DNA from 2 places in the Vibrio hyugaensis genome. Region 2 is predicted to be linked to the other one. Evidence: predicted binding sites of a transcription regulator. Region 2 holds the regulator's gene; the other holds the start of a gene.
The links. Region 2 encodes MetJ, which represses methionine synthesis genes. Its sites were predicted from a motif close to TTAGACNTNTANANGTCTAA; they were not measured.
Positions count from the first base shown of each region.

Region 1: the regulator MetJ is predicted to act here: its motif matches at 1,366-1,385, upstream of metN (methionine ABC transporter ATP-binding protein MetN).

Region 1 covers NZ_CP025794.1:1,450,029-1,453,453, reverse strand. Annotated here, with positions in the region: gene C1S74_RS07360 (methionine ABC transporter permease) at 1-214, opposite strand, end outside; gene metN (methionine ABC transporter ATP-binding protein MetN) at 204-1,238, opposite strand; gene gmhB (D-glycero-beta-D-manno-heptose 1,7-bisphosphate 7-phosphatase) at 1,582-2,133, shown strand; gene treR (trehalose operon repressor TreR) at 2,208-3,152, shown strand; gene treB (PTS trehalose transporter subunit IIBC) at 3,331-3,425, shown strand, end outside.
Region 2 covers NZ_CP025794.1:2,528,396-2,531,820, reverse strand. Annotated here, with positions in the region: gene C1S74_RS12545 (bifunctional aspartate kinase/homoserine dehydrogenase II) at 1-5, opposite strand, end outside; gene C1S74_RS12540 (O-succinylhomoserine (thiol)-lyase) at 24-1,184, opposite strand; gene metJ (met regulon transcriptional regulator MetJ) at 1,414-1,734, shown strand; gene C1S74_RS12530 (malic enzyme-like NAD(P)-binding protein) at 1,842-3,119, opposite strand; gene bfr (bacterioferritin) at 3,327-3,425, opposite strand, start outside.

The DNA.
Region 1 (3,425 bases), 1.1 Mb from region 2:
GGCCAATGTTGACTATCGCACCAAGAACGCCATTTAGCTTGGTGTTTTCAAGCAAGCCACCTTTTTTAGTGGTGTGCAGAATCACACCAAGAGGGATGCCAACCGCGAAACCAACGATGCCAGCAACTGCCACCATGTAAAAGGTTTCCCACGTTGCGCCCAAAAGTAGGTTGCTGTTTAAGCTCAGCCATTCAGAAATCGTATTAAAGGACATAGCCAAGTACCTCTACTTTCACGTTGTGCTCACGCAGGAATTCAATTGCTGCGTTATCATCTTCTTCGCTACCAAACAGTTCTGCGACCATCATGCCGAACTTCACGCCGCCAGCGTAGTCCAGATCGGAACTTAGGATGCTCACGTCGATGTTGTACTTACGAGCTATTTGCGTCATCAGAGGGGCATCCACGGTTGCACCAGTAAATTCTAGGCGAACCAACGGGTAGCTGTTTTCTACGCGCGTAGTTTGTAAGCGAGCTTGGTAATCTTCTGGAATAGAAAGATCCAAAGTAGAGCGAATGAACTCGTGTGCTAGAGCTGTCTTCGGATGAGCGAAGATTTCACCCACGGTGCCTTTTTCCACAAGTTCACCATCACCAATGATCGCCACTTCGTGACAGATGCTCTTAACCACTTCCATTTCGTGAGTGATAAGCAGAATCGTGATATCCAGTTTGCGGTTGATTTCTTTTAGAAGTTCTAGGATTGACTGCGTCGTTGCAGGGTCGAGTGCGCTGGTCGCTTCGTCACACAACAAAACACTTGGATCAGAAGACAGAGCACGTGCAATCGCCACACGCTGCTTTTGACCGCCACTTAGGTTTGCTGGGTAGCTTTCGTGCTTGTCAGAAAGGCCAACAAGTTTAAGCAACTCAGTCACTTTTGTTGTGATTTGCGATTTGTCTTTGCCTGCTAGCTCAAGAGGGAGTGCGACATTATCAAAAACGGTGCGAGACGATAGCAGGTTAAAGTGTTGGAAGATCATCCCGATGTTGCGGCGGGTTTCTCCCAGTTGTTTCTTGTTGAGTTTGGTCAGGTCTACGCCATCAACAATGATGGAGCCTGATGTTGGGGCTTCCAGCATATTCACGCAACGGATCAGAGTACTTTTACCCGCACCTGATGAGCCGATTACACCAAAGATGGTGCCCTTCGCGATATTTAAGTTAATGTCCTTAAGGGCAAGAATTTCCTTACTGCCTTGGTAGAACACTTTATTGACGTTTTTAATTTCTATCATGTTTCAACCTGCACAGAGATACTGGGAACTTCGCTGTTAAAAACGGCTTTTAACAGGAGTAAATTTTGAACTCTATCTCAATTCTCAGTTGATGCTATGGGTTAAGCAGTAGTAAGTCAATAGATATTTTTACGTCTAGACGTCTAAAATTATGGATATTTTGTTAGGAAATAAAGCAAGAAGATGTTCGGCGGAACGGGATATAAAAGAGGGATATTCAAGATTTACCGATTCTCGGGTGACAAATCAACTGTTTTGTCACTTCCTCATACCAATTAGATAGTGTGAGTGCTTATAAGGTATGTAATAATCTGATGAAACCGAGTAAATAGAGAAATACGTTTTGGCAAAACCTGCTGTTTTTATCGATCGTGACGGCGTGATCAACGTTGACCATGGCTACGTTCATGACGAACATGATTTTGAGTACATTGACGGTGTCTTTGAAGCGACGAAAGCGCTGAAAGATAAAGGCTACCTGTTGGTGCTTGTGACCAATCAATCAGGCATTGCACGTGGTAAATTCAGCGAAGATCGTTTCATTTCTTTGACTCAATGGATGGACTGGAACTTTTCCGACAACGGTGTTGAGTTTGATGGCATCTATTACTGTCCTCACCATCCGGAACACGGTATCGGCGAATACAAACAAGATTGTGATTGTCGTAAGCCAAAACCAGGCATGTTCATCTCTGCTCGTGATTTTTTGAAAATCGACATGGCTAAGTCAGTGATGATTGGTGATAAAGCCGAAGACTTGATGGCGGCTGAAGCGGCTGGTGTTGGCACTAAGATTTTGGTTCGCACTGGTAAACCAGTTACCGAACAAGGCGAAGCGATTGCTACGGTTGTTCTCGACAGCATTGCAGACGTTCCTGCATACCTAAACAAGTAATCTTCATTACTGATTGAGATAAGGGAAGCCGCTGCTTCCCTTTTATTTAAATCCAACTTTTAGTTTGATCACTTATGAGCAAAAAACTCACTATTCTTGATATCGCGAAATTGGCAGGTGTTGGTAAATCGACAATAAGCCGTGTGTTAACCAATGATCCTAAGGTGAAACCGCAAACGCGAGAGAAGGTAGAAAGAATCATTCGTGAATCTGGTTATGTACCTTCTAAGTCTGCACAGTCTATGCGTGGGGGCAGCCAGAAAGTGATCGGGGTGATTATATCTCGTTTGGATTCCCCTTCAGAAAACCGTGCCGTCGGCACTATGCTCAATGCTTTGTATTCAGCAGGGTACGATGTGGTGATCATGGAAAGTCAGTTCGATCGTGCAAAGACCAACGAACATTTAAACGTACTTAAACGCCGTAATGTCGATGGTGTTATCGTGTTTGGTTTTACTGGGTGCGATGAGCAAGCGTTAGCGGAGTGGGGCAATCGCATTGTCGTGATCGCGATGGATACCAAGCTCGTCTCTTCTATTAATTACGATAACCAAGGCGTTATTGAGATGGCGTTGTCACACCTAGAGCAACAATCTCTTTCTCGCATTGCTTATATCGGCGTTGATCCAGAAGACCGTACGACGGGGCTTGCTCGCCTGAAGACTTACCAATCTTGGTGTGAGAAAAAGCGCATCGAACCTTGTTTTCAAACCGGCAAGCTTAGCCATGAAAGTGCTTATCATCTGGTGGATCAAGTCCTTCAATCCGACACGCAAGCCATCGTTTGTGCCAGTGATACCATTGCTCTTGGGGTGATTAAGCGCCTGCAAGAAAGAGGGCGTGAAGATGTCGTGGTTACTGGTGTGGGTGGCAATGAGCTACTTTCCTTCCTTTTTCCAAATGTTTTCAGTGTGGACCCCGGTTACTCTCTCGCAGGTGAAAAGGCCGCTAACATGCTGATTAATCAATTAAATGGTGATGAGTCTGTGGTGCACTTTACCCAGCAACCAGTTCGTTAATAATCCTCCTTTCGATGGTTTGCTCTAAAATTATACTGTGATCGCTCTCAATTAATGGGACTGTTCCCATTTTGTTTTTGAATGCGGAGTGGCAATATAAAAATCATCAAATGGGAATGTTCCCATTATAAGAATAAAATGATGAATTGAATGTATCCAATACAGGGTGGACAAAGTTATGAGTAAGATTGCGCGTCAAGATGTACAGCGTCTTATTGAACTGGTCGGGGGATCGGACAATATTGCCAGTGTAAGCCACTGTTTAACTCGCTT
Region 2 (3,425 bases):
CTCATGACTTTTTTCTCTCCCGATTACTGTGCTGCTTTTAAAAATGCTTGCTCAAGATCGGCGATCAAATCCTGTGCATCTTCAAGACCAACGGATAAGCGCAGTAACTGTTGAGAAACGCCAGCTTCAGCTAATGCCGCTTCCCCCATCGCGCGATGTGTCATCGATGCAGGATGACAAATCAAGCTTTCAACCCCACCCAAGGACTCAGCTAACGAAAACAATTCCAGCTCTTTTACAAACACTTTGAGCTGTTCAAATGATCCTGCGAATTCGAAGCTCAACATAGAGCCAAAACCGGATTGCTGCTTCTTGGCGATGTCATGTCCAGGATGCTCTGGCAAACTTGGGTGATAAATCTGTGCAACTAACGATTGAGTCTGTAAGTAAGCAAGTACATCTTGAGAGCTTTCTTCATGAACTCGCATCCGCGCACCCAGCGTGCGAATTCCTCTTAATGTCATGTAACTGTCGAATGGTGTTCCCGTCGCCCCAATGCAATTGCCCCACCACGCCAGCTCTTCTGCATGCTCTTCACTCTTGGTGATCACCACACCACCAATAACGTCGGAGTGACCGTTAATGTATTTCGTCGTGGAGTGGATAACAAAATCCGCACCTAGCTCCAAAGGCTTTTGGTACACCGGAGTTAAAAAAGTATTGTCCACTGCGACTAGAGCGCCGACTTGTTTTGCTTTTTCACACACTGCAGCAATATCAACCACGCGCACAAGCGGGTTTGACGGCGTCTCTAACAAGATTAGCTTTGGCTTTTTCGCAATCGCCGCATCCAGAGCTTGCTGATCCGACTGATCGACAAACTGCACTTTAAAGTCACCTTTGTTTGCACGAGTATTAAACAGACGATACGTACCGCCGTAGCAATCGTGCGGCGCTACAATTAGATCATCAGGACCAAGAAACGTCGATACCCAAAGGTTTAATGCTGATGTACCACAGTTAGTGACAACCGCTCCTTTGCCTGATTCAAGCTCGTACAATGCTTGCTCTAGTAAACCTCGGTTAGGGTTACCAGAACGGGTATAATCGTATTGAGGCACTTCACCGAATGCAGGGAAGCCATAGTTAGTAGAAAGGTAAATAGGTGGTACAACAGCGTTGTATTGGCTGTCTGACTCGATACCAGTGCGTACAGCAATGGTCGCAGGCTTACGGGTGCTCATGGGTGTATCCTTTCACGGGTGGTGACATCTAAATGGGAATGCGCTATATCTAGCTTGTATTGCTCAATTGATTAACACTCTTCCCTAACTATTAACCTCACTTTACTTGTCTAAAAATAAGACGTCAACACTTCTAGACGTCCATATGTCTTTGCTTATGGCAGTAAATGCAGCTAAAATCAGCACCTATATTTATTTTTCTAACTTATTACATTAATGAAGGTGCGCAATGGCTGACTGGAATGGCGAATACATTAGCCCGTATGCTGAGCACGGTAAAAAAAGCGAACAAGTAAAAAAGATTACCGTCTCAATCCCGCTAAAAGTTTTAAAAGTGCTGACTGATGAGCGAACACGCCGCCAGATCAACAACTTACGCCATGCGACTAACAGTGAACTACTGTGTGAAGCGTTCCTACACGCTTACACAGGTCAACCACTGCCAACTGATGAAGATTTGCGTAAAGACCGTCCAGACGATATTCCTACCGAAGCAAAAGCAATCATGACAGCGATGGGAATCGAATTCGAAGCATTCGACGAAGAATAATTGCTTACAAATTCGTCGATGATAGAAACTGTGCTGGGGACGGTTTCCAAGAACAAAAAAAGGGACGCGAGAGCGTCCCTTTTTTATTTTTAAATTTTACTTTACCACTATTGAGCCATGTAATTCTCTGGCATTTCAATACGTGCCACACCAGAGTCAACCGCAGCTTGAGCCACCGCTTTTGCCACGCGTGGTAGTAGGCGTGAATCCATTGGCTTTGGAATGATGTAGTCAGTTCCGAACTCTAGCTTATCGACGCCAGCTGCTTTTAATACCGCTTCCGGTACTGGCTCTTTCGCCAATTCACGAATCGCTTCAACCGCAGCCAGTTTCATTTCATCATTGATCTCGCTTGCACGAACATCCAATGCGCCACGGAAGATGAATGGGAAACACAATACGTTGTTTACTTGGTTCGGGTAGTCACTGCGACCTGTACCCATGATCAAGTCATCACGCACTTCGTGAGCCAATTCAGGTTTGATTTCTGGATCTGGGTTTGAACATGCGAACACAACTGGCTTGTCTGCCATGAGCTTCAATGCTTCTGCAGGTAGTAGATTTGGACCCGATACGCCCAAGAAAAGATCCGCACCTTCAATCACATCTTCCAACGTGCGCTTATCTGTGTTGTTAGCAAACAGCTGTTTGTATTCATTGAGATCATCACGACGCGTGTGGATCACCCCTTTACGATCCAGCATATAGATCTTCTCGCGCATCGCGCCACATTTGATCAATAGCTCCATACACGCGACTGCCGCCGCACCCGCGCCTAAACAAACAATCGTGGAGTCTTCGAGCTTCTTACCTTGCAGCTCGATTGCATTCAACATACCTGCTGCCGTTACGATCGCTGTACCGTGTTGATCGTCATGGAATACTGGCACGTCACAACGCTCAATCAGACGCTTTTCAATCTCAAAACAATCTGGTGCTTTGATATCTTCTAGGTTGATACCACCGAATGTATCAGCAATGTTTGCTACTGTGTCGACAAATTCGTCGATCGTGCGGTGTTTTACTTCGATATCAATTGAGTCTAAACCAGCAAAGCGTTTGAACAATAGCGCTTTACCTTCCATTACTGGTTTAGAAGCCAGCGGGCCAAGATTACCAAGACCAAGAATAGCCGTGCCGTTAGAAATAACCGCAACCATGTTGCCCTTCGCTGTGTACTTATACACGTTGTCAGCGTTCTGTGCGATTTCACGTACAGGCTCTGCAACACCAGGGCTGTATGCAAGAGCAAGGTCATTTGCAGTTTCAGCAGGCTTAGTTAGCTCTACGGCAATTTTTCCTGGGGTTGGATATGCATGGTAATCCAATGCTTGTTGGCGGCGTTCTTCTTCTGGGGTGACTTCTTGGCGATTGTCTTCAGACATGGATCGTTTCTCTTTGTTATTTTTCGGTAAGGGGGAATAAATTCTAAAGGATAGAAGTCAAACTTCATAGGCTAGATTGCGAGCGATATCCTTAAAAGGGCCGATAATAAAAGAGATTAGACCAGATATTAGTGATGAGCACCCTGTTTACAGGTCAGGTGCTCTTTTTATCACTTGGTTTGGATAGGAAAACAGCGAAATATAATCTCACTCTTCATCGACATATTGTGCTTGTAGGTAATTTTCTATACCTGACATCTGGATCAAACCGAGTTGAGTCTCAAGCCAGTCAACGTGCTCTTCTTC